2 regions of the Sporomusa sp. 246TCP1 genome follow, and region 2 is predicted to be linked to the other one. Evidence: riboswitches for the same ligand, from Rfam matches in the RefSeq annotation. Region 2 holds a riboswitch; the other holds the start of a gene.
The links. Region 2 has a riboswitch for cobalamin ahead of AC1ECB_RS28050 (ABC transporter substrate-binding protein). Riboswitches for the same ligand answer to the same signal wherever they lie in the genome.
Positions count from the first base shown of each region.

Region 1: it holds a riboswitch for cobalamin, as region 2 does, so the genes downstream of both, AC1ECB_RS12770 (TonB-dependent receptor plug domain-containing protein) here and AC1ECB_RS28050 (ABC transporter substrate-binding protein) in region 2, are expected to answer to the same signal.

Region 1 covers NZ_CM170492.1:2,713,648-2,725,961, forward strand. The annotation lists gene AC1ECB_RS12740 (methyltransferase family protein) at 1-1, opposite strand, end outside; gene nikA (nickel ABC transporter substrate-binding protein) at 25-1,665, opposite strand; gene AC1ECB_RS12750 (ABC transporter ATP-binding protein) at 1,662-2,447, opposite strand; gene AC1ECB_RS12755 (ABC transporter ATP-binding protein) at 2,501-3,301, opposite strand; gene AC1ECB_RS12760 (ABC transporter permease) at 3,318-4,139, opposite strand; gene AC1ECB_RS12765 (ABC transporter permease) at 4,139-5,080, opposite strand; gene AC1ECB_RS12770 (TonB-dependent receptor plug domain-containing protein) at 5,087-7,033, opposite strand; cobalamin riboswitch at 7,281-7,461, opposite strand; gene AC1ECB_RS12775 (helix-turn-helix transcriptional regulator) at 7,736-8,767, shown strand; gene AC1ECB_RS12780 (TonB-dependent receptor) at 9,013-9,318, opposite strand; gene AC1ECB_RS12785 (ABC transporter substrate-binding protein) at 9,276-10,820, opposite strand; gene AC1ECB_RS12790 (TonB-dependent receptor plug domain-containing protein) at 11,413-12,314, opposite strand, start outside.
Region 2 covers NZ_CM170492.1:5,931,404-5,943,717, reverse strand. The annotation lists gene AC1ECB_RS28060 (ExbD/TolR family protein) at 1-318, opposite strand, end outside; gene AC1ECB_RS28055 (MotA/TolQ/ExbB proton channel family protein) at 305-940, opposite strand; gene AC1ECB_RS28050 (ABC transporter substrate-binding protein) at 973-1,965, opposite strand; cobalamin riboswitch at 2,222-2,404, opposite strand; partial or broken gene AC1ECB_RS28045 (7TMR-DISM family protein) at 2,615-4,212, opposite strand; gene AC1ECB_RS28040 (class I SAM-dependent methyltransferase) at 4,653-5,510, shown strand; gene AC1ECB_RS28035 (FAD binding domain-containing protein) at 5,533-6,351, opposite strand; gene AC1ECB_RS28030 ((2Fe-2S)-binding protein) at 6,345-6,812, opposite strand; gene AC1ECB_RS28025 (xanthine dehydrogenase family protein molybdopterin-binding subunit) at 6,816-8,927, opposite strand; gene AC1ECB_RS28020 (DUF3842 family protein) at 9,031-9,453, opposite strand; gene AC1ECB_RS28015 (AMP-binding protein) at 9,976-12,314, shown strand, end outside.

The sequences.
Region 1 (12,314 bases), 2.8 Mb from region 2:
TTACTTTTACCCCCTATACTCTTTTTAATTGAATGTTATTTGACTAATATCAACCAAGTTTGGCAATCCGCTAAAATCAATATCTTTTATTTTATTCCGGTTAAAAATCAGAACTTCTTTGCTATATGCGATTGGTACATTGACAACTTCTTCATGTAACACAGTCAGTAAATAACTATAAATTTCCTGGATTTCCGCAGTATCTACCGTTTGAAACAGCCTGACGATTTTTTCATTAATTTCTTTTTTCCGGGAAAGCCCCTGCTGGGCCGGATTATCCCAACTATTGTTAAGCATCGGGCTGATATAGGTATGTGGATCATAGGGCAGTCCATAGGTGCTGCTTACCGCAATATCAAACTCCCCGGCAGTGCCTTTGTTGTAGGCAGTCATCATTTCCGTGCCGGCTGTCCTGGCATCAATGCCGATCTCCCTTAATTGCCCCTGTACAGCCTGGGCAACCTCTGTGTCCGAACCATAACCGGTGCGGTAAATCATTTCCAGAGTTAGCGGCTGCCCCTCCTTCTCCCTGATTGGCTGGCCAGGAACCTGTTTCCAGCCGGCTTCCTCCAGCAACGCCCGAGCTTGTTCCTGATTGTATTCATAAGGTACAACCTTGACATCACAATAAGGCAAATTGGGATTTAGCACATGGTCTGCCGGTTCTTCCATGTCGTAAAGAATATTTTTAATAATTGTTGCTTTATTGATGCTGCAGGCAATCGCCTTTCTTACCTTAGCATCCATTAATGGCCCTCTCGCTGTATTCAGCAGGAGTTTTCTGGTTCTCATCCTTTCTTCCGAAATTTTTACCCCAAAATTCTTGTCAGAGCGAAACTGGGCAACGGCATCCTGAGAGATCAAGCGTTCTCCCACCACAAAATCAACTTCTCCTGCCCGTAACGCCATCATTCTGGCATCTAACCCCGGGATGATTTTAACAATGTATTTTTTTGCCTTTGGTTTTTCGCCCCAATAACCTTCATTCCTGACGAATGTATAATATTTTCCCTTTTCCGACTGTTCCAACGCCAGTTGGTAAGGACCTGTGCCATAAGTTGCGGTAAACGTTTTGCCATAGGGGATATTCCCATTTTCAAATATTTTGGGTGACATCATGCCGGTCCATACACCGGTAAGATCCTGCAAGGCTGCGTAGTAGGGCTGTTTATAAATCAGCTTAACCGTATATTCATCAACGACCTCAACCGCTTCCAATTGAGCGATTGCACCGAACCACGCAAGCTGCACACCACTGTGTTGTTTCAGCATTTCCAGGTTCAATTTAACTACTGCCGCATTAAATGGGCTACCGTCGGTAAACATTACTCCTTTCTTTAAATGAAATACATATTCCCGGCCGTTCATTTCCCAGGACTCAGCCAAACGCGGCACGATTTGTCCCTGCTGATAGCCAACCAGCGTTTCATAAACCAGGGCCGAGTGAAAAAAGAACCCTTGCCCGCCGCCTGCGCCCTTTACATCAAAAGATGCAAAATCCACAGCATCACAGCTAACTACCTCTGCCACCTCGCCGCCGGGTAATGGATTATTTTTGCCGGCAGCCGCCTGTTCATCAGCACTGCCTGCCCGCCTGCAGCCTGCGGCAATCAGCGTGACTGTCAGGATTAAAACAACTAACAGACAAATCCTTTTTCTGCTCATTTTCTGCCTCCTTGTTCTTGACCATCGTTTTCAGTATTTGCTGCCTGTGCATATAGTTTTCTGTCCCTGGGATGAAGGGGTGGCAGGGAATCAACCAATAGTTTGGCATAGGGATGGTTAAATTCATGCAGCGATTTAATCCCCTCTACCGTTTCGACAAGTTCACCGTCTTTCATAACCGAGATCTTTTGCGACATATAAAGTGCAACATCCATGTCATGTGTAATAAAAAGATAGGCGCTGCCCATTTCCTGCCTGATTTCGCTCAACAAATCCAGGATTTTCTTTCTAATTGTCATGTCTAGTCCACTAACTGCTTCATCAAAGACAATAAACTGCGGATTGATCGCGATCGCTCTGGCGATACATATTCTTTTTTGCTGACCGCCACTGAATTGGTGCGGATATTTTTGTCCATCTGCCGGCAGCAGCCCTACCCGGTCAAGGAGATAAGCCACCCGCTTTTGTTCTTCTCTGTAAGATAATCCCGCAAAATTCCGCAGCGGCTCGGCAATGCTATCCTTGATCCGCCACCGGGGATTAAGAGAACTAACACTATCCTGAAACACGATTTGCATATTTCTGCGGATTGCTTTCATTTCTTTTTTCTTGATCCTAAATAGATTGCGCCCCAGGAATTGTACTTCACCGTCGTCCGGTTTTTCAAAACCAAGTATCAGTCTTGACAAGGTGCTCTTGCCGCAGCCGCTTTCTCCAACTAACCCATAGGTTTCACCCGCTGCCAAAGATAAGGATACCTGGTTTACTGCCGCCACATTCATTGGCTGCCCCTTGCAGTTTTTTCCATAATAGGTTTTCGATATGTTACTAACAATCAGCAGTGCACTCGCCTCCCGTCCATCAGCCTGGCGCTCAGCAGTTCCTTGGTATAGGAATGCACCGGCTCCTCAAACACTTGATAGATCTGCCCCTGCTCAACAATTTTACCTGCTTTCATTACCGCAACCTCGTCCGCGATCCGGGCGATTACGGCCAAATCGTGAGAAACCAGCACGATTCCCGGTTTTTCTTCGTTTTTGATCTTTTCTATTTCATCAAGCAGCAGCGCCTGGTTTTTTACATCCAAGGCGGTTGTTGGCTCATCCGCGATTAATACGGCAGGACTTGAAGCCATTGCTATCGCGGCCATGATCCGTTGCAGCATCCCGCCGCTTAAACTAAAGGAATAACTGTTCATAATTTCTTCCGGCCGCGGTAAATTCATTTTTTTTAGCATAGCTATACCTGTTGCATAAGCCTCCTGTTTAGAGATTATCCGGTGAGCCATCAGCGTCTCAATGATATGACCGCCGATTTTGATCAGCGGATTAAAGGCTGTCATCGGATTCTGCATAATGACACCGAGTTCATTTCCTCGCATACTTTGCAGTTCTCTGGCAGAAATTTTAAGAATATCTTTACCGTTTACCAAAACCCGTCCTGTGACAGCAACACTGCTTTGATGCTGTAATAGGCCCAGGATCGCTTTACAGAGCATGGTTTTGCCGCTGCCACTTTCACCAACAATTCCTAAAACCTTTCCTTGACAGATAGCAAAAGAAATATCCTGTACAACAGGTTTGCCCTTCCTGATACTAATCCGTAGATTTTCCACGCTCAATACCGTTTTTTCCATACTACCTCCGTTCTGGTCAGGCGTCAGGCGAGACAATATCACGCAAGGCTTCTCCCAATATATTAAAACTGCATACGGTAAAAAAAATGCACATGCCCGGATAAAACATTAAATGTGGCTGGGTGTAGATCATGTTTTTCGCATTACTGAGCATAGAACCCCACTCCGGCAGCTCAGCCTCCACGCCCAAGCCTAAAAAAGAAAATCCGGAAACCATAAGCACATTATGCGCAATCCCCAGACTGAAAAAGACGATCAATGCCGGTGCAACATTAGGCAGTATGTGTTTTATCATAATTACGCTGTCTGATGAACCGGCTGCTTTAGCCGCCAACACATAATTCTTGTTTCTTTCCATCAATACATGACTTCTTACAATCCGCGCATACCATACCCAATTCGCAAACACCATGGAAAACATTAGATTAACCAAACCCAATCCCAATACACTCACCAGGACTAACACAAAAACCAACGTTGGAAACGCCATCAACAAGTCACATATTCCCAAAAATATCCGGTCTGGTATTCCCCCATAATAAGCAGCTATCATCCCGGTAATGATGCTGATCAGACTGGTAAGCATCAATATCGTACCGGCAATTCCGAGTGAATATCTGGCGCCAAATAGCAGGCGCGACAAGATGCAGCGTCCAAGTTGGTCTGTGCCCAACGGGAACTCTGCCGATGCCTTGATAAAGCGCTTGGCAATGTCCACTTTCATTGGATCATTTGGTGCAAGCAACGGTGCAAACACAGCACAAATGATAATTGCTGCAACCATTGTCATACCAAAAACCGCTTGTTTATTGCTCAGCACATTCCAAAAACTGGTCATTATTTTTCACCTTCTTGCAAAAAAGCAGGATTAAGCCAAATATTGATGATATCGGCTAAAAGATTGCTAGTAACAACGATCACCGCCATAATTAATACATACGCATTGATCGCCGGAAAATCCCTGTCCATACTTGCGGCAACCGCATAGAGACCCATCCCTGGCCAGGAAAAAACACTTTCAACAATGACGGCTCCGGCAACCATATGGCCGATGGTCTGTCCTAATAAAGTGACCAGTGGCGAAACTGCATTCTTAAAAACATGCTTCCAGACAATGCGGCGTTCATTGAGGCCTCGGGCTTTGGCATACAAAACAAAATCCTTATTCATGATCTCCAGCATATTCGTTCTTAACAGTCTGATATTCATCGAGATAACCGGCAATGCAAGCGTTATAGCAGGCAACAGGACATGTTCGATTTTTCCAAAGCCCACAACCACTGCCAGCTTCCATTCCACGGCAAAATAGTAGATAAGAATAAATCCCAGCCAGAACCCTGGCAGCGAAATACCCGCCAAGGTACCCATCCTGATGAGATGGTCAAACCACTTATTCCGGTACACCGCCGACAAAATTCCCAGCGGAATAGAAACAAGCAAAATCAGCAGCGCGGCCACTGCCACCAACAACAAGGTCACCGGTAAAGCGGTCATGATGTCCTCGCGTACAGGCCGGCCTGAAACCAGCGATTGTCCAAAGTTCCCCTGAATGGCACCGGTAACCCACCGGTAATACTGTACATAAATTGGTTCATAAAAACCCATTTCTTGCCGCAATTGTTCGATTTGCTCCTGACCGGCATTTTGCCAGATTCGTCTGGCATAGGCCTCCGCCGGATCAACTGGTGAAAGATTGGTGATAACAAATGACAGCAGCGTAATCCCAATTAGGACAAATAATAAATTTACCAGTCTCTTAAAAATATAGCTTCTTAACATACGATTCTACAGGCGCTGTTCCAAACCGAGGTAGAAATGGCGCGCGGCCATGGGAAACTGGCCTGATGCATTCACCACTCCTTTTAATTCATAGGCCTGGTTAGTAAGATTATAGCCTTTGCAATATACCTTGAGATCGTCACTAATTTTATAATTAGCCGCTAAGTCAACAACCCAGTAGGAAGAGGAAGTAAACGTACTCAGATCACGACCAGTTGCACCACGCAGCATCAAACCGGCATCCCATTTGTCCTGACTATATTCAAGGTTTAAGCGATAGCCATTAGGCTGCGTATTGCCAGCATCACTCACATAAGCCGCAGTTGCTGAACTTTTCGACTGAATCTTAACATAGGAATAACCGGTCGAAAGTTTCCATGCCGGCGACAATTGCTGAGTTAATGTAAAATCCAATCCCCGCCGTTTTTGTTTGCTGGCATTGATAAGCTTATAGTCGTTAGGCGCAGCCGGGGAGTATATTGTTGATGTAATAGCATCTTCAACATTACTGCTAAACACGCTGGCCTGCAGCCTGATATCATTAGCCAGTTTAGTATTCATCCCGATTGTGAAGGTATCCCCTTTTTCCGGACGCAAATCCGGATTGCCTGAAGGTAAACCCACCTTATACAGGGATTCGATATTCGGCGCTTTGAAGAATTGCCCCCAGGACACAAAAGCATTAGTGTCCTCATTTAATTTCCGGTTCACAGCAAGACGGACTGTGTTTTTCCCGCCAAACGCACTATGCTCGTCATAACGCATTCCAGCAGTCAATGTCCAGGCTTTGGGCAGTTGCCAGCGGTTTTCCATGAATATGGCTTTATTTGTTATTTCTTTGTCATAGACTTGTAAATGCGGAATGTCTACTTTTACTTGTCGCCAACTGGCTCCGCCGACAATATCATAATGATCGGATATTTTCCAGTTATCCTGCCATTCAATGCCTGAAGACTTACTATTTACATAATAGTCTTTTACTTCCCACTTCGTTCCTTCCATGTAACGATGGACGTCCGACTTGTCAGAACTATAGTACGCTTTAAGCGACCCATCTGTCCCGGCTTTGTTTTTCCAATGGTAGGTCAAATCGGTGTCCTCATTACGGTGCTCTTCGTAAGCGGTAGGATGATAAAAACCATTCCCATAGTCTGGTGCCATTAAAAAATATCCACGGTCACCGTCAATGTAACGATAGGCTAACGTTAACCCCTGCCCTTCACCGAGTTCTTTGTCCAGCCTCACACTGACAGCATCTTTCTTGAGGGCGCTGTTGCCCATCCGCTGGACTGTGCCTGTTCTCGAATCTTTATATTCAAAATAGTCCTGTCGTTTACGCTCTGCTGAAATAAAATATCCAAAACCATTTTCACTACCTTCTGTCGTCAGTGTGTAATTTCTCATGCCCCAGCTGCCACTTTGCGTCAAAAAACGGGTGTCTGTCTTATCAGCTTTGCGGGTAATAATATTGATAACACCACCGGCGGCATCACTGCCGTACAAGGATGAGGCCGGGCCACGGACAATTTCGACCCGTTCAATACTTTTTACACTCGGTAGCAGCCCTAGATCAACCCCAAGTCCTCCGCCGCCTATGCTGTGTGAATCGGCATTAACCCTACGTCCGTCAACCATGATCAGTACCCGGGAATCACCATTAATATAAACTGAACTAATACAGTAATCTGCTGAACCGGAATCATAAATACCCACATTGGACTTTTCTAATAATTCCTGAACGCGGGTATACCCGCCTCTTTCAATTTCCTCGCGGGTAATCACAGTTACACTTGCCGCCGTTTCCACCTGTTTCACCGGAATACGGTTGGCAGTCACGACATATTCATCAAAGTCAAACTCCTGCTCTGCCACAGCTATCTCCGGCATCCCCAACATCAGTGAACATCCGATAAGCGTACCCAATATTTTTTTGGCTGACTGTCGATGTTTCATGTTGTAAATCTCCCTTTCTTTTGTATAAAGTAACATCTTTCATTCCGTGTTGGTTATAAACCAAATCTCCATTTTTAGTAGCCGCAGCATATTATTAAGTTGTAAATAAAATAAAACTCCCGCTCATAAACGGGAGTTTTACATAAACAGAATAGTACAATAAAAATCCCGGCACAAAGTACGCCGGGGAAAATACAGTACACCATCATGCACTTTAATCTCCTCCCCATCGCTCGTGGGTCAACAAACGGTGATTATCAGTTAGGCAGTTCTCCTGGCTCTGGTTCATTGTTCACCCAAACCTTCCCAAGATTCTCATCTCAGTGGTATAACTTGGGTTACTCCCCATTACAGTGGCGGGACCGCGCCGGTATTACACCGGTCTTCCCTATTAAGCCCTTAAAGGCACCTAACCTTGTAATATGTAGTTGTAATCATTTTACCAAATCCAAAAATATGTTGAACATTAAATAACTGCTATGTTAATGTCGATTATAATAGCGAAAAAAAAAACATTCAATACATATATTGTCAATACTACCTGTTAAGCAAAAAAAGCTACTTCCATACAAAAATGTACATTTATCATGCATTTTTTATCAGCTATTTATCAGCTATTGATAATAGATACCAATATTTGTTATAATAAACTAAATTATTAACCAGTTATTAAGTTATTTTAATTGGAACGGAGACACATAAATGAATAATAAGCTACACATTTCTTGTCCGGATGATTATTATGCACAGATGAAGGAAATCGGTTTTATAAGTCAAACATCCAATGACCTTTACAAATTTGAAATTCTAAAAGAACATGGTATCGGCGAAATCACACGCTGCTCTTATCGAAGCGGACTTGATGTTTCCTGGGCAACTTTATACCTAAAAAAAGAATTTACTTATGCGGTTCAAATGGAAAAAAAGTTTTTTTTTGAAATAACCTACATTACATCAGGTTATATTGAAATTTTCGATTCCTATACAAATAAATCATACCAAATTAACGATGGAGAGTATTACGTTAATGTAGCGGAAAAATGTAGAGGCCAGGCAACCTATCCCAAAAATATAAAAATAGGTTACATTTCTTTTAATATTTCCGAAGCATTTCTTTGTTCACAAGAAGAAAAAACTCACTTGTTTATTTCTGAAATAAACAGTTTACGCACATTTTATCGTGCTTGTATTCATCCAGTAGAAGCAAACACAGACATTAAGGCTATTATGAAAAAAACTATTAATTGCTATTACACTGCTGGATTTGCCCGCAGATTATTTTTCCAGGCAATTGCACTTGAGATTATATCCGAATGGATGACACATGTACATTTTATTCAATCTGCTCAAAAATTATCGACAATTAATTTAAGCAGTGATGATATTGGGTTACTATACCAGGCAAGACAAGAACTTTTTGAAAATATGTCTCAACCCCCTTCTATTGAAATGCTCTCAAAAAATCTGTGTTTAAATACCCATAAGCTAAAATTAGGGTTTAAAGCTCTATTTGCAAACACACCTTATGGATATTTACGAGATATACGACTGGAAAAAGCAAGAGTATTACTGAAAAATACTGATTGCAGCATCGGCAATGTGGCATCCCAAATTGGGTATAATAATAGCAGTTTTGTAACGGTGTTTAAGAAAAAACATGGAATTACGCCTACGCAATACCGCAAACAGTCAAAAACAGTGTTATTGTCACCAACCATAACTTTAACTGAATAATATGGTCGACAATGATTAAACACATTTGTTCAGGATTAAACTATGCAGCTGTAAAAAAGTCATGATGACAATGCTAATATTTAAATTCGCGTTGCCATCATAGCTTTTTTACCATAGTTATACTGTTACCGTTTCCTTTACATCTGAACCTAATTTAAATTGATACTTGCAGGAAATACCATATGTCCTTTCACTCCTTGTGCTTTGGCACCAGACATTTCAATAGGCACTAGTGCCTTATCGATCTATATCCGCTGCTCCAAACCAAGGGTAAAACGACGCGCCGCCATGGGAAATGATCCTTGATACCCCTCCGATCCATTTAATTCATAGGCTCTGTTCGTGAGATTATATCCTTTAAAATAAGCATGGAGATCAGCACTGATTTTATAGTCGACCGCCACGTCAACTACCCAGTAGGAACTGGACGTAAAGGCTGCCAGGCTGCGCCCGGTCGCACCACGCAATGCAATTTGTCCATTCCATTTATCCTGTAAGCAAGTCACCACTACTGGACATAAGCTTTCTCTAGCCCCCGATACACTTGCCATACACCTACTGAATTCTCATAGTCCATGATGTTTTTCTTCATGGCCGCGATATTGTTCCGGTGAAACAATACAATCACAGGCACTTGTTCGCTAATCAAGCCTTGTATTTTGTGATGGAGAGCCACTCGTTTCATGTTATTGGCAGTAATAACCAACTGATCAATCGCTTCCGTTATTTCCGGCGTTGTCAATAGACCATACATAGCCTTCGGATGATAATGACCACTCAGATAATGAGGCGACGGCTCGTTATGCGGAATATAGAATTGTCCAAACATTAGCAGATCATATCTTTTATTCTTCAGTGCATCCATCAAAGCGGCATCTTCCAGCGGTACAAGCTCGGCAATAATCCCCACCTCTTTGAGACTATTCTGTATCACCCCGGCCAAGAGACTATCCTCAGCATTTTTCGCGCCAAAGGCGATGCGCACCCGGAGAGGAACCCTGTCCTTCATACGAACTCCGTCCGGGCCAACCTGCCACCCTGCTGCCGTCAGATATTCTTGGGCTTGCTTTAAATCATAAGGAAGTACCACATCCTTGGGCATGACATATTCGCCAAAGACAGGAGAAAAGAAAGCATGTCCAGGCTCTGCGCTATCCCCCAGCAACCCCGGTATCATTTCTTTTATATTCAGACTGTGCGCCACCGCTTTTCTTACCCGCAAATCCTTCAAGACTGGATTATTTACGTTAAAATATAACATTTCAGACGTTTGCCCCAGACGTTTTTCAAGCTTCAACTTGTTATTTTGAGCTAAACGGCCTGCCGCCGTCAAAGACTGCCGTAAACTGATAAAATCGACCATACCCGCTTCCAGAGCCATTGCTCTGGCATCCGGGTCGGAAATGACTTTAAATACCAGTTTTTCATTTTTGGGTGCCTGACCCCAATAGTTATCATTTCGTTTCAGCACAAAATCCTGGTCTTTTTGCCAGGATTCCAATCCATAAGGGCCTGTCCCAATTGCCTTTACAACTTTTCCGTTTACATCCAACGCAGTGGGGCTGACAATTGCATAACTCGGCACCGTTAAGTCTGACGCGAAAATAAAGGACGGACTTTTTAAATGAAAAACGACGGTTAAGTCATCTGTAGCCTGTACATCGGCAATGTCCGGCAGAAATGATTTCCACATCCCGTTTCGCAGCCTGTCCATATTCTGTTTTACAATTTGTGCAGTAAGAGGCGTGCCGTCATGAAAAGCAACTCCTTCACGCAAATAAAATGTCCATGTCTTTCCGTCAGGTGTCATTTCCCATCGCTCAGCTAAGGCCGGCTGCAATTTAAAATCAGCATCCAATTCGACTAACGTATTAAAAATTAATGCGCGAATATAATATGACATGTTTGTTTCGGGATCACAGCCGCCCAAATCGGTACTTTCTCCAATTACAATCTGCTGAACCACTTGAGGTTTGGCACTGCCACATCCCGTAAAAACTATACTCACAAGCAACAAAGCTATACTAAAAAAAAAGCAGATCCATTTTTTCATTGTCTTTGACTCCTTACATGAAAATTACAAAAGCTTTAAAAATAGCGCGGCACTTTATTTTAGATGCGTTGTTCCAAACCAAAAACGAAATGACGCGCCGCCGTGGGGAATTCTCCTGCATATCCCTTATCTCCTTTCATCTCATACGCCCGGTTATTAAAACTTCTCCTCGCATTAAAAATCATCTACGAAATGCTGATTAGCGTATTGACTCAATTACCACCAGTTCAAAATATCAAGCGCTGTGCAGATTTTATTATCAAAAGTTAACTGATAATAAAAATTTCAGTTAACAAAAAAATCACTAGTTTTCCATTTAGCGTTTCAACGCTAAATGGAAAACTAGTGACCTTCAAGTCACACAAGTCCGGCTAAGTTCCTCATATTGGACAACTTACCTTGAATTGATCTTCAGATCAATAAAACTCACAACATCTATAAAAAATATGTTATCCGACAAAATTATTGGCTTTTACTTGATTATAGTAGCATGATAATTACTAGGCAATTTGTTTGCTTACAAATTACTACCTGATAAACAAAAAGACTATTATCATAAAAATATATCTGCATAGCTTTGAATTTTTATACACTATATACGTTGTTCCAAGCCAAAATAGAAATGACGAGCTGCCATGGGGAATTCTCCGGCTAAGCCTTCTACGCCTTTCATCTCGTAGGCTCTGTCATTGAGATTGTAGGCTTTAAGGTAAGCCTTGAGATTGGCATTGATTTTATAGTTAGCTGCTAAATCAATCACCCAGTAGGCGCTTGATGTATAGGCTGTTAAATCACGTCCAGTCGCACCGCGCAGCATAAGTTGTCCATCCCATTTATTATGATCATCATAGCCAATACTTAGCCGATAACCATTAGGCTGCGTATTGGTAGGCTCATTGCGGTAATCGTCAGCCCCCTGTCCTTTTTCCCTGACCTGAACATACGCATAGCCGGTGGAAATATTCCACATTGGTGACAGTTGGTGCGTTAAACTAATATCAAGCCCCTGCCGTTTTTGTTTAGCAACATTTTCATAAACAAATAACCCATCTTTCGGGCGCCATACTATTGCATCATTAAGGCGACTGCTAAAAACACTGGCCTGCAAATTCGTACCAGCACTCAGTTTTGTATTCATACCCAAAGTAAACGTGTCCCCCTTTTCCGGGCGTAAATCCGGATTACCCATTGGCAAACCAAGACTATACAGTTCTTCAACAATTGGTGCTCTGAAAAATTGGCCCCAGGATGCATAAATATTAGTATCATTATTAATTTTTCGATTCACGGCTAACCGAACCGTATTTTTACCGCCAAATACATTATGATCATCATGGCGCATCCCTGCAGTCAAGGTCCAATCACCAGGCAGCTGCCAGTGATTTTCCAGAAATATGGCCTTATTTGTGATTTCTTTGTTATAAACACTGCCAGCGGGAATATCCACGTTTATTTTCCGCCAACTGACGCCACCAACCAAATCGTCATTATTGG
Region 2 (12,314 bases):
CGCTTTATCAGAGCGCAGGATAAAAACCAGGTCACTCTGCTTACTCATTTCCAGCTGTACCCGCTTTTTCAGTAATTCCAGTGGTACATCTTCCTGTTCAAACAAAATTCGTCCCTCTTTGGTAACCGCAATTGCCACACTGTGTGGTTTGTCACTTTGCGCCGAAGCAGCTTGTGGCAAATTAACAGGTATGGTCTGCTGATCAACCATATAGAGAGTACTCATAATGAAAAACACCAGTAAAAAAAAGATAATATCAATCATGGGAATAATCATCAGCTTAGGCTGGCGCTCAGTACGCAGATTACGCAATTTCATGACGTTTCTCCTGTTTGATATGCCCTATCAGCAATAGGCAAGTCTGTTCAATCTGGGTAATCAGTTTATCAAGCCGGTGGTTGAAATAACTATATACAATCATAGCTAAAGTAGCTACACATAAGCCGGAAGCGGTAGCAACAAGCGCTTCCCCGACACCACCAGTAATAGCCTGGGGCTGACCGGCTTTAATATTCATGACACTGAAAGAACCAATCATGCCAATAACCGTTCCCAAAAGGCCCAAAAGCGGCGCAATGGTTACAATGGTGTCTAAATGGCTTAGATTGGTTCGCAGACCGGCAACAGCCAATGCCGCCTCTCCTTCCAGAACACTTTCGATATTGGCACAGCCACGCTGAACATAACCAATACCCTTAGCAGCAACAATAGCCGCAATACCCTGGGTCTGGCAACATAATTCATGGGCTGCCGCCCACTCAGTCTGTTCCAGCAATGGCGTCAGCTGTTCGGTAAACTTGCACATATTGGTATTCATCTTTTGATAGTATAAAAACCGTTCCACCCCAATGGTCACAACCAGTAATGAACAGGCCGCAATTAAATACATAACCGGGCCGCCTTTTTGGAAAATGCCAAAGGCTTCTGCTATAACACTCATTTTTCTTCCTCCTTTTTTGTATAGTATTTTACCTAAAAATACTGTGGATAAACAGCCCGGGCTACGTCCTGCACTCCAAGTACAATGTACTGTGAGGTAGCAGTTAAGTGTCTGTCAGGCACAGCAACCATTTTTTTATTGCGAATAGCTTTTACCGACTGCAATGCCGGGTCATTCTGCACATCCTCAGCAAACTTCGTTATATCGGTTTTGCCGGTATAATCCCAGTCAGGCAGCAAAATTACATCTGGATTAACACTGACAATTTGTTCTTTGGACATTACGTCCTCACGGCTCAGTCCGGCCAACGCCGCACCTTCAATTACCCCTGCCTGACGGCAGATATCTTCAAATGTACTGCCTTTGCCGCCACCATCGCCCATCAGTGAAAACCGAATCACTACCTGCTGACTATCTTTAGGAATCTGCCGTACTTTCTCGTTAACTTGCTCCAGTTGGTTTTCCATTTCGGCTACCAAACGTTCACCGGCCTGCTCTTCGCCAACAACATGAGCAATCATTGTAATAGATTGTTTGACTTCGTCAATGGTTGTTGCTGTTTTATAGACGTAGACCGGAATGCCTACCTCCCTAAGCGTTTGGGCTAACGCCGCCGGCCGCCAGTCGGGAATAATTACAAGGTCTGGCTGGAGTGCAATAACGCTCTCAGCATTGGCCTGCACTTTCTTGGGAACAGCTTTAGCTTGCTCAACAATATTGGATACTCCACTGACATCAGATAAATCCGCCAGAGCCGCAATACGTTCTGGGCCTACCAGAGCCATAATAATCTCAGCCGTGCTGATAGAGAGCACTACAATCCTCTGTGGTTTTTGCGGAAGCTGCAATACATAGCCAGTACTATCTACAACTTCGTAACCACCAGAACCGGCTGTACTTTTGTCTTGAGGCGAACTACTAGTATTCTTTTCGGTACAGCCGCCGGTGAATAGTAGCAGTAGTCCTAGAACCAGGAGCATGCTCCAGTGGAGGAATGGTCGTTTCACTGAATTTACTAATGTCATAGCTTCATCTCCTACGGGTTGTCTCTTCAACAGCTACTATGCAGCATCTTTATAGCCATAATAGAGCAAACCGGTGTTATTTTCTATTGCTAATTGAGAAAACAGCTGCAAATAGCAAAACTCCCGACCGTTTACAGCCGGGAGTACTAACAGTAAGCTAATAAAAATCTCCTGGTATATAAAACCAGGAGCGAATCAACTAGTGCGCCACAAAAACGCCTACTGTAATCCCCTCCCCAAACCTCGTGGGTAACAAACGGTGATTGTCAGACAGGCAGTTCTCCTGACTTCGGATCATTGCTTGCTTAAACCTTCCCAGGAAATTCATCCCAGTGGTATATTTTAAACTTGCTCCCCGTTACAGTGGCGGGACCGCGCCGGCTTTTCACCGGGTCTTCCCTATTAAGCCCATTTGGGCACCTACCTCAAATATTCTGTTTTCAATATTTAGTATATACCTCGGTTAAAATAGTTGTCAAGTTTTACCTTACAGAGATTTATGAATCTCTGCACTCATAGGGTGGTTGGAATTTACTTGTTTCTGCTTTAGTTTATTGATAACTCGGCTCAATGACAGAAATCCCTCCATCGTGTAAACAAAGACATTACTAAAACCGGCATCTTCGTAAATAATAGATAAATCGCGTTACATACAGACAACCCGGTTTCTTCCGGCCGCTTTTGCTTTGTACAATGCATCATCAGCCCGCTTAAAAAGCCTTGCCGGCGTATCGTCCTGCCGTAACTCAGCTACACCTATGCTGACAGTTACTTTTACCATAGCATCCCCTGTAGGCATAAATACTTCAGTCTGGAGTTGACCGCGAATACTGTCTGCAATCTGTACTGCCGCCGCACAATTGCTGCCTGGCAATAAGACAACAAACTCTTCTCCCCCATACCGGAAAGCCATTTGGGACTGTTCAAGGACATTCAGCAATACTTGAGCAAGCTGGCTGAGCACTTGATCACCCTGTAGGTGTCCATATCTATCATTATAGATTTTGAAATGATCAATATCGATTATCATTAATGTCAATAACCTGTTTCTCTCCAGGGCTGCATCTATTTTTTGCTCCATAACCTTAGTAAAATAACGTTTATTATATAAGCCGGTCAATTCGTCTGTGAGACTTAAATTCCGGTAATATTTCATGTGTTTTGTCAATACCATTTCTTTTAAACGCAAAGTTTTAAATCTTTCCGATAAGGCAAAAGAAAGTAAGATGGATTCGCCGGCAGTTGCTACCAATAGATAATTGACTGCAGTAAATGTATCAGGGATATATGCGGCCATTACCCATACTACAATTCCTACCGCGAGCACACCCCAGGCTAGTAAATAGTACCTGGCTGGACGAAACCCCTGACGCAAACGCCAAACAGCCACCGCCATATATACGCTAGGACCAGCCAGACCCAATCCATGTGCCAGCTGATTAGCCCAAATAGTATAGCCAAAAAAGCCCCAGAACCTTGAACCAAAGCTGCTACCACAAGTACTGCCCTCGTTTTATTCCAAAGAGCATTGCTCTCAATCTGCAGAAAATAATGGGTAAAGTAAATCGACGCAATAAAGGCAGCAGTTAGCCACACCCAAAAAATCGCATTATAGCTTTGATAAGCAATATCAAGCCACAGCTTGAGATGCCCATGCACTTGAAACTGATAGAGCAACATGAAGCCGATATATAACACGTAGTACAAGTAAGATTTGTCCTGTAAAACGAAACATATAAACAAATTATAAAAAAACATAGCTAGCAAGATTCCATAGAAAATGCCAAAACCCAGATTTTTTAAAAAAGCCTCTGTATGGAAAGAATTATCCCGCCATAGTACTACCGGCAGCCTAAGAGCCGAACTACTTTCAAGCCGAAGATACAAAAACTGGTCTTGCCGGTATTGATCCGGAATGGAAAACACCCAGCTATTATCCAAGACATCCCTATTGGCGGCAGGCCTGCTTACCCCCACTGATTTTGCAAGATAACCTACACCGGCAACCGCACTGTTATCGTTAATCGGTATAAACAAATCTATTTTGTCAATATTAGGATTCTGAAATTCCAGTATTTGACTAGCCGTAATAGCGCCCGGATTATTGGGCGGTAGTTGAAAGCGCAACCAGTAGATTGATTTTGTAATACCCAAAGAAATGATTTGGTGGGGATACTGCTTAAATTGATTAGCAAAAACAGAAGAGTTTATGGCCGCAAAGTCATATTCTCCCCTTACATCCTCAATTAATTCAAAAGTAGTTATCGGGTATGCACTATGTTCCGACTTTTGCGAAGCATCGGCCTTACCTAAAAAACCGCCGGGAATAATCGCTAGAATTGTCAATAATCCTATGATCCAATATTTTTTCGTCATTTGCAGTATCCCCAACCCGCTTCCAATATTCAATAATATTAATTATTTACATAGTATGGGGGTTACGTTCGATATCGGTGCTACCTTTTCCTTTCCAGCGGAACAAAAAGCAAGTTGGTAGACCATACCATATCCATAAACGAGTGTCAATACCAGTGCAAGGATTACTAATTGACAATTATGACAAAACAATTTATAGTTAAAGTAGTTGTTTTGAATCATGAAGATTTAACATTTCGGTATGAAATCCGTGGAATAGCTCCTTGGATGTTCATGCCTTTTTTAACTGTATTTCAGGAAGGTGAAAATATATGTGCACTACTAAATTTTGGACAGAGGCCTGGCAGGAAGTCCGAAATACCTCCAACCAGGCTCCCAGTTATGGCAATAAGCAAGGCTGGCAGCAGTTCTGGAATTCATTCGCCGAACAATATGCCTTGCGCAACCGTCAAAGCCGCTCTATCTATAATGCAGTTGTTGAGGGACTTGTGGCTGATGGTGTAATCAGTCCCTTCAGCATGGTTCTTGACATAGGTTGTGGTGCCGGTACATATACCTTACCCCTGGCTTCCAAGGTCAGACAAGTGACTGGCCTGGATACGGCCGACCAGATGCTGGCGATGCTAAAATCCGAGGCCATACATGAAGGACTTACCTGCCGAATTGAGCCGTTACAAGCAGACTGGCTGGATTTTCCGGCTGAGCCAGCCTATGATGTCGTCTTTGCGGCCAACACGACTGCCATCAATGATTATGACAGCTTAATGAAAATGAATGCGGTGTCTCGCGGTGTCTGCTGCCTTATCGGCTTTGCCGGCACCTACCATATTAAGGTTCGTGCCCTCCTGTGGGAACATCTTATGGGAGAACCACCTGAGCATATGGCCTTTGATATCCAATATCCTTTTAACATTCTCTACCATGAACGCTTCCTGCCAAACCTCAAATTCTATAGTTACCGCGAGCGTTACCGGGAAACCTTAGCATACATGATTGAGTATTATACCAGCTATTTTGCCTTGTTTGGGCTGGAAGGCCCGGAAACAACAGCGAAAATTACCGAGTTTCTGACCAACCGGGCTGTCGAGGATTATTGCTCCGAACTAATTAATACAACAATTGGTGTTCTTTGGTGGCGTACTGACCGAAAGACAACTATTTTAGAATAACCTGACTATATATTATCTTTATTCAGATTCCATTACTTTCAAGAAAGTCCCGCAGTAAATTCATACAAACAGTCTTTCTGTACTCTGCCGAAATTCTACCTCTGATAGGAACAACTGCCTGGGCAAAGGCTGCAAGATAGTCTTCCTTGACAGCCTTTGCTTCATTGATTGTCTTCCCAACAAGCATAGCATCAATATCTGCCCGTCTGATGATAACATCACTGACTGCACCAAAAGCTGTCCTACAAGTAACAATCTTACCCTGCTCGACGTTAAGTACGGCTGCAAATGATACTCTGGCAATAGCCAAAGCACCTCTGGCCCCCACCTTCTTATAGTAATAATTACCAAGACCTGTTCGCTTCATTAGAATCTCTACTAGTAGTTCATCTGCCTGGAGGGATGTTTTCCTATTACCAAGATAGAACTCGGTAATAGGAATCACCCGTTCACCTTTGCTGCTAACAAGACGTAGTTTAGCGTCTGTCGCAAAAAGGATCAGCGCACTGTCAGCCTTCGGCGAACCGTTGCAGATATTGCCGCCAACAGTACCAATATTACGGATTGCCGGTGCCGCAATTTGGGCAACTGCTTCCTTTAGTATAGCAGGAGCCAATGTACTTTCAATAATATCAGTAAACGTACAGGCAGCGCCAATACGAATATACTCCTTGTCTTCTACTATATTTTTCATCTCAGGTACTTTAGAAAGAAACAAATAGTTTGCCTTTTCATCTGCCGCAATCATCAAATCAGTACCTCCGCCGTAAGGGGTAACCGCTTCCCTGACCAGAATAGCCAAGGCCTCACTTAGCGATGTTGCTTGATAGCCATTTACCATAAACCCTGTCCCCCCTTTGCTGCAATCCCAATCGCTTCAACAATCGCATTATACCCAGTACATCTGCACAGATTACCAGAAATACCTGCGCGAATTTCGGCTTCGGTAGGGTTTGGATTTTGGGCAAGGATACATTCGGAAGCCAAAATCATGCCTGGAATACAAAAACCGCATTGTACAGCGCTGACAGCAGCATAAGCCTTTGCAAGAACGGCAAAGCGTTCTGTTTCACGATAACCTTCAATAGTCACCAGTGTACTGCCTTCAATATACCCCATGGCTACCAGGCACGAGTTAACCAATTTACCATCAAGAATAACAGAACAGGCGCCGCATTCTCCTTCTTTACAACCACATTTTACACCAGTGAGATTAAATTCATTGCGCAAAACATCAAGTAAACGCTCATTTGCTTTAGCAAGCGATGTAACCTCTTGGCCGTTAAGCGTAAATTTTATCAACCTTTATCGCCTCCCCTGCAAAACTCTCATGGTATCTTCTTGGGTGAACGGCGCCTTATGCAAATTAGTGCCAAGTGCATTTTCCATCGCTTCCACATAAGCCGGAGCGGCCCCGACAAGCGGAAGTTCACCTGCCCCCTTTGCTCCATATGGACCGTGAGTATAGGGATTATTCATAATTTCAGTCACAAGCTCTGGCACATCCACCGCGGTAGGAATGATGTAATCGCTGAAGCTATTATTACGAATCATCCCTTTCTCATTGTAATCCATCTGCTCCATCGCAGCATAACCAATCCCCTGTAAAAAACCGCCCTGCATCTGTCCCTGGATAATATTCATATCAACAGGAACACCAACATCGAAAATCCCCCAGGCCCCCAAAATCTTTGTCGTTGCAGTAAGCGTGTCTACTTCCACTTCAATCGCATTAACAGACCAGGAATAAGTTGGGTAAGCATCTCCTTTGAATTCTTCCAGACTAAATGGAATCACAAAATCAGGCTCACTGAAATGTTCTTCGATAACTTGTTCTTTTCCCTCAATCCATTCTTTTTTAAGCTTCGCTGCTGCCTGTTGCAGCAAACCGCCAACTGTCATTAGCGACCGGCTTGCTACCGTCGGACCTGAATCCGGCACACGATCCGTATCCGGGTTATCAATATACACCCTGTCATAAGAAATGCCAAGAGTATCGGCAACAATTTTACAGAAAGTCGTTTTGATACCTTGACCCATATCGGTATTGCTTGCCAGAATCTCTACCATACCAGCGGCGTTTTTTCGAATCCTGACAACAGCCTTAATAATGTCCCGCTCACCACTGCCAGTAAAACCACAGCCATGAAAAAACATCGACATACCAATACCTTTACGAAAGCGCCCTGTCTGATTCTGGTACAGCTTGCGTTTGGCACGGTAAGCAGCAAGTTCATCAAGCCGCTGAATCATTTCCGGTAAAGGTACATGGAAATGAAACTTGCCGTTTGTAGATGTAGCATCCCCTTGCTGCACAATATATTTTTCTTTTAGTTCAAGCGAGTCAAGTCCCATTTTCTTAGCAATATGAGCCATAACCATTTCTACTGCAAAAAAAGTCTGCGGTGCGCCAAAACCGCGGTATGCTCCGCAAGGTACCGTATTAGTCTTAACTGCCCGTCCGGCAACACGCAGATTATCAATGCGATATACACCGTTTGCACAAATTAAGCCCCGCTGCAAAACAACAGCTGAAAGTGTGGTGTAGGCACCGCTATTAAACAGCACATCAATATCCATGCCAATAATTTCACCGTTTTTAATAGCTACTTTATAGGTGCATAGTGATGGATGACGTTTGGACGTAAACTCCATGTCTTCGCGCCGGTCAAATATGACCTTAACTGGTTTGTTTGCCTTTTGGGCCGCTACTGCAATTTGACACGCAAGTATGGAGGGAAACGCTTCCTTGCCACCAAAGGCTCCACCAGTAACATCTTGGATAACCTGAACGTCCTGTTCCTCATAGCCTAATGCGTTAGCGACTGCAGCATGCACATAATAGGGACACTGCATCGAACCGCGTACCGTCATTCGTCCTGCATGCGGATAAGCAATTAAACCCTGTGGCTCAAGATAAGCCTGTTCCTGATAACCAGTCTGAAAAGTCTCGCTGAAAACATGATCAGCTGCTCTCAAAGCCTTCTCGATATCTCCTTTGGCATAATTGTAATTGAAAAAAACAGTATCTGATTGACGCATATCGAGAATTGGAACTTGTTCTTCATATATGACGACAATAGCATGCAAAATTTTCTCAACTTCTTTAACAGCCGGGCCGACAACCATCAAAATTGGCTCACCAACATATTCTACCGTATCTTCGGCATAAACCGGAGTGTCATAAACGATTATGGCAACACGATTTTCACCGGTAACGTCGTGCTTGTCAACAACAAAATAACCTGTAGGCAATGCCGGAAGAATAATCTTGGTGACGCGTGCTTTTGCTTTTGCCGAGCGCAACAACCTGCCATAAAGCATGTCGTCCATTACATGATCATCCACATAAAGAGCACGACCGCTTATTTTCGCTTCATGATCTTTTTTCTTGGTGGATTTACTAATCATTTCCATACAATGCCTCCTAACATCTTTTTATGTAAAAAGAACTCCCCCCTATTTTATAGTAGTTGTTACAATTATTATAAAATAAGGGGGAGTTCTTTTCTATCGTAGTTTACCAGGACTTACCCTGAACAAGCTCATTTACTTTCGTAACAGCTTCTTTAATAGATACCACCAGTGGCCGGGCTTCTAACCCGACTATATCGAAGTGTTGTTGATTAACAGGTATCAGTACTTTACGCGCATCAGCCGAAGCAACGGCCTCGGCAATTTTAGGCGTAATCTCACCCATCAGGGAATTAGGAATAATAATACCAATTGGCCCTACTACTATATCGACTTTGCGGATGGAGACAATAACAGCGTTTTCGCCTGTCGCACCACGCATAGCTCCCGCCCGTACCATATTGTTGGTCGCCAATGCATTGGTTCCCAGCGCAATAATATCCGCTTTCTGCCCCAATTGTGCTGATAACTGGGTAACCAGCTGCACACCAAGGCCTCCGCCCATGCCATCAATAACCGCGATTAACATTACCTTATTACCACCTTCCGCTAAAACTGGACGATTGTCGTATATATTCGGCCAGCAACACCCAAACTCCTGCAAACTTACACTTAGACCTTTATGGTACTGGATTTGCTGAAATCATCTTGACAAAGACCATAAAATGGGTTATAAATAAGTAGTTAATGCATTGATAGGGAAAATACACTGCGGTATGACGCTCCAGAGAGCTGTTGGTTGCTGAGAAACAGCGCGCAGAGCAGTCGTGAAACTCACCCTAACAGCCAACTGAAGGCAAAATTATTTCCTGGTGGTTGAAGCGAGTAGGTGTGAACGGTTTTCTCGCCGTTATTATGAGACAGCATTCGTCATTTTGACAATGCCGCAGAGTTGATATATCTCATATCAACAAGAGTGATACCACGGAAGTTTGCGCTTTCGTCTCTTAGCAGAAATGCTTCGGGGACGAAAGCTTTTTTCATTGCTGGGCATAGCTAAATAAGCAGACCGATTAGTATAGTTCTAAAAAAGATTTGTGAGGAGACTGCAATGAAACTTGCTTTTTCTACCCTTGGTTGTCCCGATTTCAGTTGGACAGATATGTATTCCATGGCCAAAGATTTCGGATTTGATGGCATTGAAATCCGCGGACTGGGCAATGATGTTGTGCGTGTACATCCTTTTACCGCAAGTCAAATCCCGCAAGCAGTCCAAAAGCTCTCAGAACTACACCTCGAAATTCCTTGCTTTTCTGCCGGTTGCTGCTTAAAGTACGCGGAAAAAGCGGAAGAAAACCATGAACAGCTTGTGCAGTATATTTTACTAGCCGCCAAGTTTGGCACGCCCTATGTCCGCATTCTGGGCGACCTTGATCCTCAACCAAACGGTGAGGTGGATGATGGGGTTGTACTTGACGCATTAAAACGCCTGGTTCCCATAGCCGAAGAAAATGGCGTAACCCTGCTGGTGGAAACCAATGGTGTTTATTCCGATACTGCCCGCCTATGCCTGCTGCTTAATCAAGTGGCAAGCGACGCAGTGGCCGCTCTGTGGGATATACATCATCCCTACCGCTTTGCAGGTGAGACACCAGGACAGACGGTACAAAATCTTGGTGCCTATATTAAATATGTACATATTAAGGATTCCATTATGATGGATGGCATAATCCACTACCGCGTAATGGGTGAAGGAGATTTGCCAATTGACGCCATCATGATGGCATTGAGCTCCATAAAATACGATGGCTATGTTTCACTTGAATGGATCAGGCACTGGGCACCAGACCTTGATGATACGGGAGTTATTTTTCCAAATTTCGCAAACTACATGAGCCGTTTCATTGAGAAAGCTACGGCCAAGGGCCGTCTGTTTGACAATAACGCCAAAACCGGCAAATATGTTTGGGAGAAAGATACGCTCATTGACTTGACCTTCCCTCAGGTGCTTGACCGCATGGTTAATGAGTTTCCCGATCAATATGCTTTTCGGTATACCACAATGGATTATACCCGAACCTACTCGGAATTCCGGGACGATGTCGATACCTTTGCCTGTGCGCTAATTGCCTTAGGCGTCAGGCCAGGTGACCATGTTGCCATCTGGGCAACTAATGTCCCTCAGTGGTTCATTACCTTTTGGGCCACAACCAAGATTGGTGCGGTGCTTGTCACTGTAAATACAGCCTACAAGATTTATGAGGCGGAATATCTGCTCCGTCAGTCAGATACACATACACTTGTGATGATCGACGGTTATAAAGATTCCGATTATGTCGGTATTATCAAAGAGCTTTGCCCGGAGCTTGAAACCGCCGATGCGGAGAAACCACTGCACATAAAACGTCTGCCTTTTCTGCGCAATATAATTACGGTTGATTCAAGGCAGAAGGGTTGCCTGACATGGGAAGATGCCATAGCCATGGCTAATAACGTTCCCATCGAAGAGGTTTATCGCCGCGAACGTTCTATCAACAAGCATGATGTGTGCAACATGCAGTATACCTCGGGAACTACCGGCTTTCCAAAGGGTGTCATGCTCACTCACTATAATGTGGTAAATAACGGAAAGAATATCGGCGACTGCATGGATCTTTCCACAGCCGACCGCATGATGATTCACGTACCCATGTTCCATTGCTTCGGTATGGTGCTTGCCATGACAGCTTCAATGACTCATGGCGTTACCATGTCGCCGATGCCGTATTTCTCACCTAGGCTATCACTGGAATGCATCAACCGGGAGAAAATAACCTGCTTCCACGGAGTCCCCACCATGTTTATTGCGATGTTAGAGCATGAGGACTTTCCGAAAACAGATTTTTCTAATATACGAACAGGCATTATGGCCGGCAGCCCTTGTCCTGTCAAGGTAATGCAGGATGTTGTAGACAAGATGAACATGACTCAGATAACAATAGTGTTCGGGCAGACCGAATCTGCACCCGGCTGCACCCAAAGCCGCGTAGATGATTCTGTTGAATTGCGTGTTACCACCGTAGGCCGTGAATTACCTGGAGTTGAGTGTAAGATTGTAGATCCCAAAACCGGCAAAGATATGCCTGACAATATGGATGGCGAGTTTGTAGCCCGCGGCTACAACATCATGAAGGGTTACTACAAAATGCCTGAAGCAACTGCAGCTGTCATTGACAAGGACGGTTGGCTTCACACCGGCGACCTGGCAAGGCGTGATGAAAATGGATACTACAAACTTACCGGACGCATTAAGGATATGATTATTCGGGGTGGTGAAAATATCTATCCTAAGGAAATCGAAGATTTTATCTATACACATCCCAAAGTCAAGGATGTTCAGGTAATTGGCGTGCCCGACAAGCAGTATGGCGAGGAAATTGTTGCGTGCGTGATCCTCAAGGCAGGGATGAT